Regions from separate parts of the Aliiglaciecola sp. LCG003 genome, predicted to be linked through region 1. Evidence: predicted binding sites of a transcription regulator. Region 1 holds the regulator's gene; each other region holds the start of a gene.
What was found. The regulator FliA, encoded in region 1, starts transcription of late flagellar genes. The targets are predictions, from matches to a motif close to CTAAAGNTNNNNNNNNNNNNGCCGATA.
Positions count from the first base shown of each region.

Region 2: the regulator FliA is predicted to act here: its motif matches at 1,500-1,526, upstream of QR722_RS08235 (VC2046/SO_2500 family protein).
Region 3: the regulator FliA is predicted to act here: its motif matches at 1,700-1,726, upstream of QR722_RS02550 (DUF5610 domain-containing protein).

Region 1 covers NZ_CP128185.1:3,148,138-3,151,278, forward strand. The annotation lists gene QR722_RS13740 (chemotaxis protein CheA) at 1-52, opposite strand, end outside; gene QR722_RS13745 (protein phosphatase CheZ) at 66-833, opposite strand; gene cheY (chemotaxis response regulator CheY) at 869-1,252, opposite strand; gene QR722_RS13755 (RNA polymerase sigma factor FliA) at 1,289-2,023, opposite strand; gene QR722_RS13760 (MinD/ParA family ATP-binding protein) at 2,020-2,886, opposite strand; gene flhF (flagellar biosynthesis GTPase FlhF) at 2,883-3,141, opposite strand, start outside.
Region 2 covers NZ_CP128185.1:1,920,275-1,923,415, reverse strand. The annotation lists gene trhO (oxygen-dependent tRNA uridine(34) hydroxylase TrhO) at 1-870, opposite strand, end outside; gene QR722_RS08235 (VC2046/SO_2500 family protein) at 999-1,472, opposite strand; tRNA gene QR722_RS08230 (tRNA-Tyr) at 1,573-1,657, shown strand; tRNA gene QR722_RS08225 (tRNA-Tyr) at 2,076-2,160, shown strand; gene QR722_RS08220 (hypothetical protein) at 2,498-2,821, shown strand; gene QR722_RS08215 (DMT family transporter) at 2,818-3,141, opposite strand, start outside.
Region 3 covers NZ_CP128185.1:601,860-605,000, forward strand. The annotation lists gene fabR (HTH-type transcriptional repressor FabR) at 1-418, shown strand, start outside; gene trmA (tRNA (uridine(54)-C5)-methyltransferase TrmA) at 442-1,539, opposite strand; gene QR722_RS02550 (DUF5610 domain-containing protein) at 1,756-3,141, shown strand, end outside.

The DNA.
Region 1 (3,141 bases):
CGGCCTCGACTAAAAAGTCCTGTAGGATATCCTCGTCAACTTCAAAAGACATGCATCATTTCCTCTTAAAAGCCCAAGCTAGATAATAAGTCGTCAACGTCATCCTGACCCGACACCACGTCATCCCGCGTATCTGCATCGATGATTGGTCCTTCCGCTTTGACTTTATCGGACTGAGGTTCAGTTTTGTTAGCACTTTCGTCATATTTCGACATTAAACTGTTTGCTTCTGGTGACCCAAACACTGTCAACATGTTAACTAAGCTCAATTCAACTTCTTTAACCAATTCAATTACTCTGCGGATAACCTGACCGGTCAAGTCCTGGTAACCCTGAGCCATTAATACCTCAGTAAGCAGAGTATTTAGTTTAGCAGTATCTGCGGAGGATTCTTCTAAAAGCGAATCTAATTCGTAGCATAAGCTCTTAAACTCACCTATTTGCAGCTGTCTGGTCATTAATTTTTTCCATTCAGGCAAAATTTTGGCGATCCCTGAATGTAGCCTTTCTGCTATCGGCATACTTGTTTCGACCGCATCCATCGTCTGGTTAGCAGCTTTTTCAGTGGTTTCAATCACGTAATTGAGACGACTTTGCGCATCTGGAATTTCTTCTGTCGCCAAATTAGAAATCCGCGGGTCTAACTGAAAGGTATTTAACGAATCATGCAGTTGACGGGTTAGCTTACCCACTTCAGCAAACAATTCGACAGAATCGGTTAATGATGCTTCTTCGAGTAATTCTTTGGCCGCAAGGTTATCTCCTTGTTCCAAAAGAGCCACTAACTTTCTCGCATCTTCAATCGATAACGGTGCTTCGACAGAGCTGGTCATTAAGACACTCCTATTGTGTTGTTAACAGGTGAGTCTTAACCCAAACGCTCAAAAATTTTGTCAAGCTTTTCCTTCAGTGTAGCTGCAGTAAAAGGTTTAACAACATAACCATTTACACCTGCCTGCGCAGCGGCAACGATTTGTTCTTTTTTGGCTTCAGCCGTTACCATCAAAACTGGTAAATGCTTCAAGCTATCATCTGCACGAATCGCTCTAAGAAGATCAATTCCCTGCATGCCGGGCATATTCCAGTCTGTTACCACAAAGTCAAACTCTCCTTGTTGCAACATAGGAAGTGCAGTGCTGCCATCATCGGCCTCCTGCACATTAGTAAACCCAAGATCTTTAAGTAGATTTTTAATGATACGTCTCATTGTTGAAAAATCATCAACCACAAGAATTTTCATACTTTTATTCAAAACTGCCTCCAATGAGGATTAAACCAAAATTATATTCTATTGTTCTTCGTTCATTCGCCAAGAATGCATTTTATTTTTCAATTTAAGCATCGCCTGACTATGAATTTGGCTAACTCTCGATTCACTCACCTCGAGTACTTCACCAATTTCGCGTAGATTGAGTTCTTCATCATAGTATAACGACAATACAATCGCTTCTCGCTCAGGTAAAGTAGTAATAGCATGGGCGAGGGCTTTTTGAAATGATCCTTGTAATAAATCCTGAAATGGAGCATCGCTACCTTTATTTTGCTCGGTAGAAATTACATCTTCAGTAATACCCAGATCTTCGATTCCAATAATTTTACCCGCGTTTACTTCATTCAACATTTGATGATAATCAGTGAGAGAAACTTGAAGTTTTTCAGCCACATCAACATCTCTGGCGTCCCTTCCTGTCTCACGCTCAACCTGATTAATGGCTTCAGTAATGGCACGACCGTTCTTATGCACAGAACGAGGTGTCCAATCACCTTTGCGAATTTCGTCTAACATGGCTCCGCGTATACGGATACCGGCAAAGGTCTCAAAACTTGCACCTTTGGTGCCATCAAAATTTTTCGCTGCCTCAAGCAATCCAATCATGCCAGATTGAATTAAATCATCGACTAATACACTAGCAGGCAACCTAGCCAAAAGATGATGTGCAATGCGCTTAACCAGAGAAGCATGTCTTTCTACCAATTGGGCCATATTGACCTGTTGTTGATAAGCTGCAGCTTTTCTATTCACCCTTGACCACCCACCGCCTTGTCGACAATAAGTTGCTCAAGGAAAAATTCTAAATGGCCACCAGGCTGATTAGGTATAGGCCATTGCAATGCTTTTTCGGCTAAGCCTTTAATCGCTACAGCAGCAGGTGAACTAGGAAAAGCATCGACTATCGCCCTTTGCTTACGCACTGAATTGCGAATATTCTCATCGTAGGGAATAGTCGCAACCAATTCCAACGCCACATCTAAGAAGCGATTGGTCACTTTAGACAACTTAGCAAACAACTCTTGGCCTTCGCGCATATTACGCACCATGTTTGCAACAATCTTAAACCGAAATACGCCATGTTCACGGTTGAGTAATTTGATCAGCGCATATGCATCTGTCAATGATGTTGGCTCGTCGCAAACAACCATCATGATGTCTTGAGAGGCACGGGAAAAGCTTAGCACCATATCTGAAATGCCAGCGGCGGTATCGACGATAAGTACATCGATATCGGTTCTTAGCTCACTGAACGCTCGGATAAGTCCGGCATGTTCAGTTGGACTTAATTCTGTCATAGATTGAGAGCCTGAGGTGGCCGGCGCAATTAGCACGCCATGGGGCCCCATCACTAATACCTCATCTAAGGTGCATTCACCTGACAGTACATGAGAGAGATTTTTTTCGACCCTTAAACCTAGCATTACATCAACATTAGCCAAACCCAAGTCAGCATCTAGCACCATGACTCGCTTGCCCGTTTTAGCCATTGAAATTGCAGTATTAAGGGTAATGTTTGTTTTACCTACACCGCCTTTACCGCCGGTGACCGCAATTACTTTAATTAATCGAGATTGATTCATTCTTCTTAAGCTACTCGCTTGGTCCTCAATCATACTGACATTGCCGACTTTTGAACTTCGATTTTACCAGTATGGAGCAAACCATATTTTTTATAAAGCTTAGCCGCTGTTGATATTAAATACTTTGCATCGGCAACTTTAATATCCTCAGGGACACTTTGTCCATCCGTTAAATAACTAACGGCTAATTTGTGTTCAATTGCCACACTAAGCGCTTCACCAAGACTGTAACATTCGTCCAACTTGGTAAAAATACATCCCTGCAATGAAATGTGTTGATAAGCACTA
Region 2 (3,141 bases), 1.2 Mb from region 1:
GTTAACTTGCTTTTCCCGTTCACGGAAGCGCTCAATCTGATCAACAGTGTGAGTGCCGTGACAACGGGGACAACTCACTCCTGCTTCATACAGTTCGCTCTGAGTATCTTCTTCTGTAATTGGCAACCTGCATGCATAACAAGCTTGATAGTGGCTTTTCTGTAGGCTGTGATCAACGGCCACTCGGTTATCAAATACAAAACAATCACCCTGCCAAAGGGTATTTTCTTGAGGCACTTCTTCGAGGTACTTTAAGATACCGCCCTCTAAGTGATATACCTCATCAAAACCTTGCTCTTTAAGATACGCGGTAGATTTTTCACAGCGTATCCCGCCGGTGCAAAACATCGCGACTTTTTTGTGTTTTTCTGGGTCTAGATTGTCTTTAACATACTGTGGAAACTCACGAAACGAATCGGTATTCGGATTGACTGCGTTTTTAAAAGTGCCAATATCAATCTCATATTTGTTTCGGGTATCAATAAGCAACACTTCAGGATCAGAAATTAACCTATTCCACTCTTGTGGTTTCACATAGGTACCTACTGTCTGCTGGGGATCTATTCCTTCCACACCCATGGTCACAATTTCTTTTTTTAGTTTAACTTTAGTGCGGTAGAAAGCCTGACTATCGTCTAACGATTCTTTAGTCGAAATCGGATTGATACGGGGGTCAGCATTTAAATAACACAGAAGAGCATCGATGCCCTCCCGTGTACCTGAGATGGTGCCATTAACACCTTCAGCGGCCAACAACAGCGTACCTTTGATATCATTTGATTCCATTACATCGAGTAACGGCTGACGCATTTCTTTATAATTTTCAAGCGCGACAAATTTGTACATCGCGCAAACAATGAATTTAGACATAAATAACCTTATTGCGAATTGGAACGTAAAACCAAAGCAAACTTTTTTGCGGCGCGCAGTATAGCAAATAATAATAGGCTTGCAAAAACCATGATTTTTAGATGGGTATTAGGCAACTGCCTGAAAGGTTAACTCAGTTGATTTAGCACATCGTATAACTTAGTTTCATCAACTTGAATTATTTTAGCAGCTTGACCAGAAAGTCGCTGCTGAGTACTTAAGCCACAATTGGCCAAAACTTCTGCTTCAATATGTTTAGCGTCATCGCGCATTGATAACGGCTGAGGATGAAGGGCATTCCACAAAACTGCATCATAAGGTTTACGTTGGAACATTTTTGCTCCGGTATCTGCAAGTTGCCAATCTGCAACTGTGGCTTGTAGCGCAGGTGACCGATATAAACCCCGCAAATTAGCTAATGGATCTGTTTTGGGATCGCTATCTTGGGTTTCAATAATTTCGGGGCGATTTAAGAAGTCCCCCTCTAACATAGACATCAGAAGGGCAAATTTGCCACCATGACCTAATGAGCGATTAACCGACCCAGACCATTCTAAGTCATGTATTTTTACCGCGGAGGCTTTAAGTTGTTCAGAATTCACGCATTTATTCCTTTACTACTACTTTTTTATCGTTTTATATCTAAAAAACTTTAATCTTTATTTACAGCATGGAATTTTCTGTTAGTATACGCGCCTCTTTGGAGGGGTACCCAAGCGGTCAACGGGAGCAGACTGTAAATCTGCCGGCTCAGCCTTCGCAGGTTCGAATCCTGCCCCCTCCACCACATTGCAAGTAGCCGACCCTCAGTCGGCTGTTTTATCAAATTTCAACTTCGTAAACTCCATTCAAAATTTAAACATAAATCTACTTACCCAAACCCGTGTTCATTTGAATCACAGTTTTGCTATGCCATACCCCATGATTACACATCAAGATTGCGATGCCTGTCCACGCAGTGCCAATTGAATCACAGTTTTGCTATGCCATACCCCATGATTACACATCAAGATTGCGATGCCTGTCCACGCAGTGCCAATTGATTGGGAAAAAATAGCGGTGGGAATAGCGGTGGGTGTCCACGTAGTGTGGCGGTGGGTGTCCACGTAGTGAAACCATGCCTGATGCCTGTCCAGGTTATTTCAACTACTTTTCAACATGCTTATTTACACCGTGGAATTTTCTGTTAGTATACGCGCCTCTTTGGAGGGGTACCCAAGCGGTCAACGGGAGCAGACTGTAAATCTGCCGGCTCAGCCTTCGCAGGTTCGAATCCTGCCCCCTCCACCACATTCTAAATAGCCGGCCTTTAGTCGGCTATTTTATACAAGCTAAATCTCAATCAGCAGTTCGAATTGTAAGCCCTGCCCCCTATTCAATCCCATAGCGTTTTAAGTTTATCTCCCAGCTATATTTTTCAATACCTCACGACAAGTTGATTTTGGCATGCTGGTCCAGATAACTGTGGTCAATTTGATGTCATGCCTGTCTGCACAGCGACGGTCACTTAGCGGTTGTCTAGCGCGTAATTTTAAATTGCGAAGTAGATTTTTGCCTTACTGTCAGCTATTGTTAGCCCAATCTGAAATATGTTAAATCTCATCATATTCTTACCTAAGAGAAGTAAATGACCATTAACTCCCCCCTGACTACTATTTCCAAAATAACTTTTGTTAGCACTATTATCTTAATGTTGGCTGGTTGCGCAAGTAAACAAAACCCCTGTGAAGAAATTTTAGAGGTGAAGCAACAACATCAAGAATGTGAAAGGTTGCGCAAGACCATGGAACGTACCGAGTACCCTCAACAAGCCTTGACTGCAAAATTGCGATATGAAGAAGCTTGTTTGAACTTGCGCTACTATCGAGATGAATACGATACCATATGTAAAAAAAATGAAACTCCAATAGGGGCTGAGGCTAAAAAAGAACAACCCTCCAAAAAAGATTAAATCCGTGGTTTTTGCTTAGCCAGCGCTATGGTGATAGAGCCCATCACAACACATAGCGCTCCACCCACCACCACAGCGCTGAGGGGGATCATGGCAAATTTATCTGGATATAATCGCTGAGCAATATGCATACTCAAAAAGGTGAAAAGTGGACCGGTCGCCACTACAGCACTTACCTTTGAAGCACTCCAAATATTAAGTGCTTCTGTGAAACAGCCATAAGCAATCACCGTGTTTAGACAACAAAAAATCAGCGCAAATAGTTGCACAGGACTGATATTTTGCAATCCTGTCAGCTCAACAAAAGGCAGTAAAGTTAT
Region 3 (3,141 bases), 1.9 Mb from region 1:
TGAAGCGGGATTAACGTTACGTCAACTAATGCGCCAAGCGCGGGTCAGAATTGCCTCTGGTGGTGGCGTTATTAGTACTTCGATAGATACTTTCATGGAATTTATTAGCGCCAATAGCAACGTATTTAGATTGCTGCTCAGAGAACACACTGGAACCTCAAACGCATTTCGAGCGGCAGTCATAAGAGAAATACAGCACTTTACGGAAGAACTCACCGATTACACAGTGGCAACAACTGAATTAAATAAAGAATTGGCTAATATGCAAGCCGAAGCTATGGTTAAGCTGGTTTTCAGTACTGGTGCTGAAGCACTCGATTTAGACAAAAAACAACGTGCGTTGTTGGCAAAACGACTCAAAATTCAGCTGCGTTTTATATCAAACGGTGCAATTGAATATGCTAAATCGACAGCTTGATTATGCTCACACAGTTTCATTTATCAGCGCCTAGTTAAATAAACACCTGCTTCAACATGGTGGGTATAGGGAAATTGATCGAATAAAGCAAAGCGCTGAACTTTATGGGTTTTATTCAGCACTTGCAGATTGCTATTAAGGGTCTCAGGGTTACAAGAGATATAAACAATATTTTGGTACTGCTGAACCATTTTGACGGTTTCATCATCGAGGCCTGCTCGGGGTGGATCAACTAAAACGGTTTGGCAGTCATAAACTGACAAATCTATCCCTTGTAAACGATTGAATTCTCGTTTTCCCTGTTGAGCTTCTACGAATTCTTCACTCGACATACGCAAAATGGTGACATTGTGGGTTCCATTTGCATGGATGTTAACTTGCGCTGCAGCGACCGAGGTTTTAGATATTTCGGTAGCTAGCACCCGAGCGAAGTTTTGTGCCATGGGTATACTAAAATTACCTAAGCCACAATACAACTCAAGCAAATCTCCCTGACTATTCTGAGTTACGTCCAATGCCCATTCAATCATGTTGATATTGACTTGGGCATTGGGTTGGGTAAAGCTGTTCTCGATTTGTTTGAAGGTATAAGTTTTGCCCTTGATGAGCAATTTTTCTGTGACAAAATCTTTGTCCATCAGCATTTTTTGTTTACGGGCCCTGCCGACGATATCAATCACATATTTTTCCCGTAGAACATTCAAAATAGCTTCTATCTGAGCTTGCCAGTTTTCATCTAAAGGTTTGTGATATAGCAGCGAAACAACAATCTCACCACTAAGAGTGCTCAGATAATCAATTTGAAATAGCTTTCTTCTAGCAACCTCATTTTGCTTTAGCAAGCTAAGTAAGTCCTGCATTACCTGATTGATCAGATTACTTGCTGGTGGAAAGTCTGATACTTGATATTTCTCTTTGTTCTGGCTGTCGAACATAATATGAAAAAGATCAGCACCATCATGCCACACCCTGAATTCTGCGCGCATCCGATAATTGAGCTTTGTCGATGGGAATATTTCTAGCTCAGGCATATCGAATTCAGTAAAGCTGTGCTGCAACGCTTTGCTCTTGTGCGACAGTAAGCTGTCGTATTGCAAGGGATCAATTTGTGTTGGACGCACTGGATTGGTAGACATGATTCGATTCGACATTTATGGCTAGGGATCGCGAATTGTAAGGATTTACCCGTAGCTTGCAAATTGATTTCAAATTAATTCCAGTAATTTTTCAACAAATTCATTATTGTGGCAAAATCAAAATGGTAATTGTTCAAAATAAAAGCTAATTATTCTGGAGTTTTCGCCGATACTAATAACGAGGACAGTGAGGTGACAGAGATGAATTTTGGTGAAATAAAAACGTTTATGGGCAACAAGCCCCAAGCCAACCCTAATGAAGCGGTGCAACAGCAGTTGCGAGAGACTGGCTTGAAGCAAGCGGTTGAAGGTTTGCGCACACAATCTGACACTACGGTAGGCAAATTAAGCTCCCATAGCGCAGTAGCTTTACGGGTGTTCGGTAATTCTTTAAATCAAAATGTTCAATTGGACGGCAAAACAGTCAACGTACCCGTGCCAAAAGAAGCCTCCAAAGGGCTTTTCGATTTTGAAGAGATCGCTAAAAATGTGTTGAAGTTCGTCGGCGGTGTGATCAGCGGTGCAGCGAAAAGTGGTGCAGACGAAGACACTTTGATAAGTCTATTTGAGCAAGCACGTTCTGGTGTAGCTAAAGGCATAAAAATGGCTGAAAAAGATCTCGCCGGCTTTATGAATGAAGACATATCAAAGGGAATTAGCCGAAGCGCAGATATGATTGAGCAAGGTATCCAACGCCTACAAGATTCCCTACTAAAGGGCAGCAATGAAGATCAGCAAGCTGAAGGACGAGATGGCTCTACAAGTATATACAAATCATCAGAGTCGATTTCAGCTTCTATACAACAAAGTAGGTCCTTGAGTATCCGCACCGCTGACGGTGATGAAGTGACCATACGTTTTGAAGATGTTCAACAATTTGAATTAAATCGCCAGCGTTTGGTTGAGCAGCAAGCACCTAATTTTGGTTCGGCTACTGGTGGCGGTATTGAACGCAATGATGTGTTGCCCCGTGACATCACTGACGATGTAGTTTCTGACAACGAACTGCAAGGTGAGTCCCGAGGACGGGCAGGTGTAACCGGTTCACCAGATGTCGATATTAACGACAGCAAAGCTAATCAAAGCGCACAAGCGCAGCAGGCTATTTTTGTAGACAAAAGCAGCGTTAGTTTCTCAGTCACCGGTGAGCTAGATGAAAGTGAACTAGCCGCAATTGGACAATTAGTCAGTGATGTTAATTCATTAGCCACGACTTTTTTCGATGGTGATGTGGAAACCGCCTTTAATCAAGCCTTGGAACTGGGTTTCAACGAGCAGGAACTAACGGGCTTCGCGCTGCAATTGGCCCGACAAGAACGTGTTGAAGTGGTTAAAGCCTATGAATCTGTATCTCATTTTAACAATGATAAACAGGCTTCTGACCAAGCACAGAGACCTATTGAGAAAGTAAGTGATTACTTACAAAAGATGCTGGACGTTTTTGAGCAATCGAAACAAACACTGGCTGATGGCGAACAATACGAGAAGTTAGTAAACGGCATGGTAAATCATATCGATAACTTGGGTATTGATGATTTGATCAGTGCAATTAACGACTTCCATAGTTTTAATAATCGTCTGCTGTCT